2 regions of the Klebsiella sp. MISC125 genome follow, and region 2 is predicted to be linked to the other one. Evidence: predicted binding sites of a transcription regulator. Region 2 holds the regulator's gene; the other holds the start of a gene.

Region 1 (3,938 bases), 2.8 Mb from region 2:
AGCGGATGCGCTGGAAGCTGGTGATTACGACCGTATTACCAAACTGGCTCGCGAAGCGGTAGAAGGCGCGAAGTAATCTTCGCGCTTTAAACTGAGGCCCGGTCTGCGCAAGCTACCGGGCTTTTATATTTTATCCTGTCACCATGACCGCCGCTGCCGCCGTTTTGGCGCGCGCAACCGCTTCATCAACGCTATCTGCTATCGCCAGCGTCACGCCCAGTCGACGAGAACCGTCAATTTCCGGCTTGCCAAACAGACGCAGTTGCAGACCTGCGCCAACCGCCGCCTGGATATTACTGAAGGTGACGTTCTGGCTACTTAACTGCGGCAGGATCACCGCCGAGGCCGCCGTGCCGTACTGGCGGATTGCGCCAATCGGCAGGCCGAGGAAGGCGCGAACGTGCAGGGCGAACTCTGATAAATCCTGCGAAATCAGCGTGACCATGCCGGTGTCGTGCGGGCGCGGTGAGACTTCGCTAAAAATTACATCATCACCGCAGACGAACAGCTCGACGCCGAACAGGCCGTGACCGCCCAGAGCCAGCACCACTTCGCGGGCTATTTCCTGCGCACGTTCCAGCGCCAAATCGCTCATCTGCTGTGGCTGCCAGGATTCACGATAGTCGCCATCTTCCTGACGATGACCGACCGGTGCGCAGAAATGTACGCCATCCACGGCGCTCACGGTCAGCAGGGTAATTTCAAAATCAAAATTCACCACGCCTTCAACGATAACGCGACCGGCTCCGGCGCGCCCGCCTTGCTGTGCATACTGCCAGGCTTCAGCCAGCTGTTCGCTGGAGCGAATAAAGCTCTGACCTTTGCCGGAAGAGCTCATCACTGGCTTGACGATGCACGGCAGGCCGATCCCTGCGACAGCTTCACGAAACGCCGCTTCGCTATCGGCAAAACGATAGGCTGAGGTCGGTAACTTCAGCTCTTCGGCAGCCAGGCGACGGATTCCTTCGCGGTTCATGGTGAGCTTCGCCGCCCGCGCGGTAGGGACGACCTTTTTCCCGGCTTGCTCCAGCGCCACCAGGGTATCGGTGGCGATAGCTTCAATTTCCGGTACGATGAAGTCAGGTTTTTCCTGTTCGATTAGCGCCTGCAAGGTTTCGCCGTGCAGCATATTGATGACATGTGAACGGTGCGCTACCTGCATCGCTGGCGCGTCCGGGTAACGGTCGACGGCGATGGTTTCAATCCCCAGGCGCTGGCATTCGATAGCCACTTCTTTACCCAGTTCGCCGGACCCTAACAGCATTACCTTTGTTGCCGCAGGGCGCAGCGCCGTGCCTAATACAGTCATAACTCTCTTCCGCAGTAAAAAACATGCGCCGCATTATAAACGAAAACGTTTGCGTCTGTCTTTATGTGTGTAATTTGAGTTCAGCGCGAAAATTTGCTATACTGTATAAAAATACAGTATAAAGAGGCTGCATCATGGCGGTTGAAATTAAATATGTGGTGATTCGCGAAGGTGAGGAAAAAATGTCTTTTGCCAGCAAAAAAGAGGCCGATGCTTACGACAAAATGCTCGATCTGGCGGAAGTGCTCAACGACTGGCTAGTTGACTGTCCGCTGACGCTTGATGAAACCCAGCGCGATAGCATGTCAATGTGGCTGGCCGAGCGCAAAGAGACCTTAAATCATATTCTGCGGTCCGGGAAACTGCCGGAAGCCGAAAGCAGCGCTGATGAACAACACGCCCAGGCGGAGATCGTCGAGGATAATGCCGACGCCGTCCCTGAAGCAGCAGCTGAAGTTCAGGCTAAACCGCGTAAAGTAAAAGCCGCCTGAGTGTGCTCTCTGCCGCCGGGTTCTCTGGCGGCAAAAATTCGGTTAAGCCCCTTTTTGAGGCTAAATTTGCGCTTCTTTAGCAGCCCATAACATTTCCTGACATCGCGTCGTTTAGGCTGGTGGTATCGCTTATCGCGCAACGAGGAAAAGTATGGCTAACTGGCTTAATCAACTGCAGTCTCTGCTGGGTCAGCAGGGGCTGTCTTCTTCATCTGACGATCAATCAAGCGGCAAAAATCTGCTGTTGCCGGGTGCGCTTGGCGGGCTGGCAGGGCTACTGGTTGCCAGCAAATCATCGCGTAAACTGTTGGCCAAATACGGCACTGGCGCGCTGCTGGTCGGCGGTGGGGCGATCGCAGGCAGCGTGTTGTGGAATAAATATCAGCAAAAAATGCGTGCAGGCTCGCCACAGGAACCGGCTTACTCACCTTCAGCCTCTGCGCCCATTCAGGCGCAATCTTCAACGCAAGTCGAGCTCGACGCCCGCAGTGAACGGCTGATTATGGCGCTGGTCTTCGCCGCCAAAAGCGACGGGCATATTGACGAACGCGAACGGGCCAGCATTGAAGAGCAGCTACGTGCAGCAAACATTGACGTGCAGGGGCGGGTATTAATCGACAGGGCGCTGTCTCAGCCTCTCGACCCTCAGCGCCTGGCGCAGGGCATCAGCAACGAGCAAGAGGCGCTCGAAGTGTATTACATCAGCTGTGCGGTCATTGATATTGACCACTTTATGGAGCGCAGCTATCTGAATGCGCTCGGCGAAGCGCTAAACCTGCCGCAGGACGTTCGCAAAGATATCGAACAGGATATTCAGGCGCAAAAACAGGCAATAGCGCCTTAAATCCTCACGTTTCGCTTGCATCGCTGGCGACTTTTGCCACCCTTATATACCTGTCATCCTTCAGCACGCTTTGGGGCATGCTGAAGGATAAATAATATAAGCCGCAGAAGACGAAGCAGATGCCACCAAAAGCAAAACGAATCCCTCATGCCATGACCTTACATGGCGATACCCGAATTGATAATTACTACTGGCTGCGTGATGACGAGCGCTCTCAGCCGGAAGTGCTTGATTATCTGCGCCAGGAAAACGAGTACGGGAAAAAAGTCATGTCTTCGCAAAGTAGTCTGCAGGACAGGGTACTGAAGGAAATTATTGATCGTATTCCACCGCGCGAAGTATCGGCACCGTACAGCAAAAATGGCTATCGTTACCGTCAGGTCTATGAGCCGGGCTGCGAATACGCTATTTATCAACGCCAGTCGGTGCTAAAAGAAGAGTGGGATGAGTGGGATGTTCTGCTCGACGGTAACAAACGGGCGGCCGGTAGCGAGTTCTATACCCTCGGCGGCTTAGGGATCTCACCGGATAACCACATCATGGCGGTCGCGGAAGATTATCTTTCACGGCGGCAATATAGCTTGCGCTTGTACTCTCTGCACAACGATAACGAATACCCAGAGGTGCTGGAAAACGTCTCGCCTGATTTTGCCTGGAGTAACGATTCACAGACCCTGTGGTATGTGCGTAAACACCCGACCACGCTGCTGCCGTATCAGGTCTGGCGCCATCGTCTTGGTACCCCAGCCAGTTCAGATATCCTGGTATATGAAGAGCAGGACGATACCTTCTACGTCAGCGTTCACAAAACCACCTCCCAACAGTTTGTGGTGATTTATCTGGCCAGCGCGACCACCAGCGAAGTACTGCTGCTGAATGCAGAGATGACCGATGCCGAGCCGATCTGTTTTCTGCCGCGTCGCAAAGATCATGAATACAGTCTCGATCACTATCAGCATGCCTTTTATCTGCGATCTAACCGTGAAGGTAAGAACTTTGGCCTTTATCGCAGCACGCTGCGCGATGAGCAACAGTGGGAAACCTTAATTCCTGCCCGCCACGAGGTGATGCTGGAAGGCTTTACCCTGTTTACCGACTGGTTGGTGGTCGAAGAACGTCAGCATGGGCTGACTAGTCTGCGGCAGATCAATCGCAAAATGCGGGAGTCACAGGGCATTGCGTTTGACGATCCGGCCTATGTGACCTGGCTCTCTTATAACCCGGAGCCAGAAACTTCCCGTCTGCGTTACGGCTACTCCTCCATGACCACGCCGGATACGCTATTTGAACTGGA
Region 2 (3,938 bases):
GGCAGTATTGTCTGCCAGATGAGATAGCGGTCGGCAAGCTGCTGCAGAGAAGGGAGCGACGTTAACAAGGCGATAATCTGCTCGCCAGCAAGGCTGTAAATCAGCGCAAACGCCAGCGCTACCATGCCTGACTGACGGCAGGCCGCACGCCAGACCTCAAGCAATTGGCTGCCGTCGCGGGCACCGTAAGCCTGCCCGGAGTGCGCCTCCACGGCGTAGGCGAAACCATCCAGCGCGTAGGCGGTAAAGGTCAGCATCGTCATCAACACCGCATTGACCGCTACAACATCAGCGCCGAGCCGGGCACCGTATACCGTCATCGCCCCAAAGCATAGCTGTAGCAGCAGCGAGCGCAGCATAATGTCGCGGTTCAGCGCAAGGAGACGACGCACATCGCCGCGCCAGGCGTTTTTCAGCATCGATAGCGAAACGCCCCGTAGTACCAGCACGCGCTTCGCCATAACGAGTCCGATGAAAAAGGTGGCGTATTCAGCTGTTACGGTCGCCAGAGCTGCGCCCTGCACGTTCATATGCAGGCCCATCACCAGCCATAAATCAAGCACGATGTTGAGTACATTGCCGACAACCAGCAGGATCACCGGTGCACGGGCATACTGCACGCCCAACAGCCAGCCCAGCAGCACTAGATTTGCCAGAGATGCCGGAGCGCTCAGCCAACGAATCTCGAGGAAACGGCGGGCCTGTTCAAGCACCGCATCACTGCCGCCGACGATGTGCAGCGCCAGATTAATTAACGGCATTCTGAATAGGACGATGGCTATCCCGGCAGCCAGTGCCAGCCCCAGCGGCTGCACCAGCGCACGCGCCAGCCGTTGCGGATCTTTCGCGCCGAATGCCTGAGCCGTCAAACCCGTAGTACTCATGCGCAAAAACAGGAGCAGCATGAAGAGAAAGCTGGTCGCCATCGCGCCAACCGCAACGCCGCCCAGATAAATCGGACTATCAAGATGACCAATAACGGCGGTATCCACCAGCCCCAGCAAAGGAACGGTGATATTGGAGAAAATCATGGGCAGCGCTAAGCGCCACAGGGCTTTATCGGCGGCGTTAAAAAGCATGGGGAAGAGCCCAAATGAAGAGGGAAAACAGCGCAGCACCATGCATCAGATGATGCTGCGAGATGAAGAGGTTACTGCCAGTTGCCGTTGCGGATAACGCCGACAGCCAGACCTTCAATAGTGAAACTTTGCTGGCGTAAATCCACCACGATCGGGGTAAATTCGCTGTTTTCAGGTAGCAGTTCGACGACGTTACCCTGTTTTTTCAGACGCTTCACGGTGACTTCATCGTCAATGCGGGCCACAACAACCTGGCCATTGCGCACATCCTGAGTTTTATGTACCGCGAGCAGGTCGCCATCCAGGATACCGATGTCTTTCATCGACATTCCGCTTACGCGCAGCAGAAAATCGGCATTCGGCTTAAACATTGCCGGATCGACCTGGTAGTGGCCTTCGATGTGCTGCTGTGCGAGCAGTGGTTCACCTGCTGCGACGCGGCCGACAAGCGGCAGGCCGTTTTCTTCTTCCGTCAGCAGACGGATACCGCGGGAGGCACCGGAAACGATCTCGATTGCGCCTTTACGCGCCAGCGCTTTCAGGTGTTCTTCCGCCGCGTTTGGGGAACGAAACCCCAAGCGCTGAGCAATCTCCGCACGCGTCGGCGGCATGCCCGTCTGGCTGATATGATCCCGAATGAGATCAAACACCTCTCGCTGCCTGGTCGTTAACGCTTTCATTCCGCCCCCTGGGTGTATATACAGTTATGCTGTGAGTATATACAGCTAACGGTGATTTTGGAACCATATTTCACACAAAAATCAGGAGTTTCTTTCCGTTTTGCGAGCCGCTATGGCAAGACTTAGCGGTAGTTTGCCCACAACAGCGTTCCCCATGTGATCAACGCGATAATAATCGCCAACAGGACCGCCGCAGAACCCATATCTTTCGCGCGGCCAGACAACTCATGATGTTCAGGGCCAATACGGTCAACAACCGCTTCGATCGCGCTGTTAATAATTTCAACTATCATCACTATCAGGACCGAGCCAATCAGCAAAACGCGCGTGATGGCATCGACATCCAGCCAGCAGGCTATCACCACGGCAATAATGGCAGCGATGCCTTCCTGACGAAATGCGGCCTCATTGATCCACGCCGCACGGAATCCTTTCCAGGAATACCCCGCTGCTTTAACGATTCGAGTTAACCCAGTGGTATTATTGGCCATCAAACAAACCTTTTTATGTAAATGACGTCAATGAGTGTACGCGTTTGCCGCGTTACAACGGAAATTTTGCGCACTTTCTGTTATTCTTGCGGCGCATTTGCATGATTAACCAGAGGCTTCACATCGTCTATGTCTGGCTGGCAACGAATTTACTATAAATTACTGAATTTACCATTAAGGGCACTGGTAAAAAGCAAGTCAATTCCGGCACAACCTGCTCAGGAATTGGGCCTGGATACCTCACGTCCCATCATGTACGTCCTGCCCTACAATTCGAAGGCGGACCTGCTGACGCTTCGCGCTCAATGTCTGGAACATGAGTTACCGGACCCGCTTGAGCCGCTGGAGATCGATGGTACCCTGCTTCCCCGCTACGTGTTTATTCACGGCGGCCCGCGTGTTTTCACCTACTACACGCCAAAAGAAGAATCCATCAAGCTGTTCCATGATTACCTGGATCTGCACCGTAACCATCCCGATCTTGACGTGCAGATGGTGCCGGTTTCTGTGATGTTTGGTCGTGCTCCAGGGCGTGAAAAAGGCGAAGTGAACCCGCCGCTGCGTATGCTAAACGGCATTCAAAAATTCTTCGCCGTTCTGTGGTTGGGTCGCGACAGCTTTGTGCGTTTCTCGCCTTCGGTCTCTCTGCGTAAAATGGCAGACGAGCACGGTACCGATAAAATTATCGCCCAAAAGCTGGCCCGCGTGGCGCGTATGCACTTCGCCCGTCAGCGTCTGGCGGCGGTCGGCCCGCGCCTACCTGCGCGCCAGGATCTGTTCAACAAGCTGCTGGCGTCAAAAGCCATTGCCCGCGCGGTAGAAGACGAAGCGCGTAGCAAGAAAATCTCCCACGAGAAGGCCCAGCAAAACGCCATCGCCTTGATGGAAGAGATCGCCGCAAACTTCTCTTATGAAATGATTCGTCTGACCGACCGCGTACTGGGTTTCACCTGGAACCGGCTGTATCAGGGCATTAACGTCCATAACGCCGAGCGCGTACGCCAGCTGGCGCATGAAGGCCACGAGATAGTCTATGTTCCGTGCCACCGCAGCCATATGGACTATCTGCTGCTCTCTTACGTCATCTATCACCAGGGTTTGGTGCCGCCGCATATCGCCGCCGGTATCAACCTGAACTTCTGGCCTGCCGGGCCGATTTTCCGTCGTGGTGGCGCGTTCTTTATTCGCCGCACCTTCAAAGGGAATAAGCTCTATTCGACGGTGTTCCGCGAATATTTGGGCGAGCTGTTCAGTCGCGGTTACTCCGTGGAGTACTTCGTTGAGGGTGGTCGTTCACGTACCGGACGCCTGCTGGACCCAAAAACCGGCACCCTGTCGATGACGATCCAGGCGATGCTGCGCGGCGGTACCCGCCCTATCACCCTGGTGCCGATTTATATTGGCTACGAGCACGTGATGGAAGTCGGTACCTACGCCAAAGAGCTGCGCGGGGCGACGAAAGAGAAAGAGAGCCTGCCGCAGATGTTGAAAGGCCTCAGCAAGCTGCGCAACCTCGGCCAGGGCTACGTCAACTTCGGCGAACCGCTGCCGTTGATGACCTATCTCAATCAGCATGTCCCTGACTGGCGCGAGGCTATCGATCCTATCGAAGCGGTCCGTCCGTCATGGTTGACGCCGACGGTGAACAATATCGCCTCCGATCTGATGGTGCGTATCAATAACGCCGG

Evidence for each region. Region 2 encodes LexA, which represses DNA repair genes until DNA is damaged. Its sites were predicted from a motif close to TNCTGTATGTACATACAGNA; they were not measured.
Region 1: ACMYSL_RS11175 (YebG family protein) is a predicted target of LexA. The motif match lies at 1,409-1,428, and genes of this name have one in related genera.

The regions. Positions count from the first base shown of each region.
Region 1 covers NZ_CP180448.1:2,367,421-2,371,358, forward strand. The annotation lists gene ACMYSL_RS11165 (bifunctional 4-hydroxy-2-oxoglutarate aldolase/2-dehydro-3-deoxy-phosphogluconate aldolase) at 1-76, shown strand, start outside; gene purT (formate-dependent phosphoribosylglycinamide formyltransferase) at 131-1,309, opposite strand; gene ACMYSL_RS11175 (YebG family protein) at 1,444-1,800, shown strand; gene ACMYSL_RS11180 (tellurite resistance TerB family protein) at 1,952-2,644, shown strand; gene ptrB (oligopeptidase B) at 2,764-3,938, shown strand, end outside.
Region 2 covers NZ_CP180448.1:5,802,991-5,806,928, forward strand. The annotation lists gene dinF (MATE family efflux transporter DinF) at 1-1,079, opposite strand, end outside; gene lexA (transcriptional repressor LexA) at 1,151-1,759, opposite strand; gene ACMYSL_RS27190 (diacylglycerol kinase) at 1,882-2,250, opposite strand; gene plsB (glycerol-3-phosphate 1-O-acyltransferase PlsB) at 2,380-3,938, shown strand, end outside.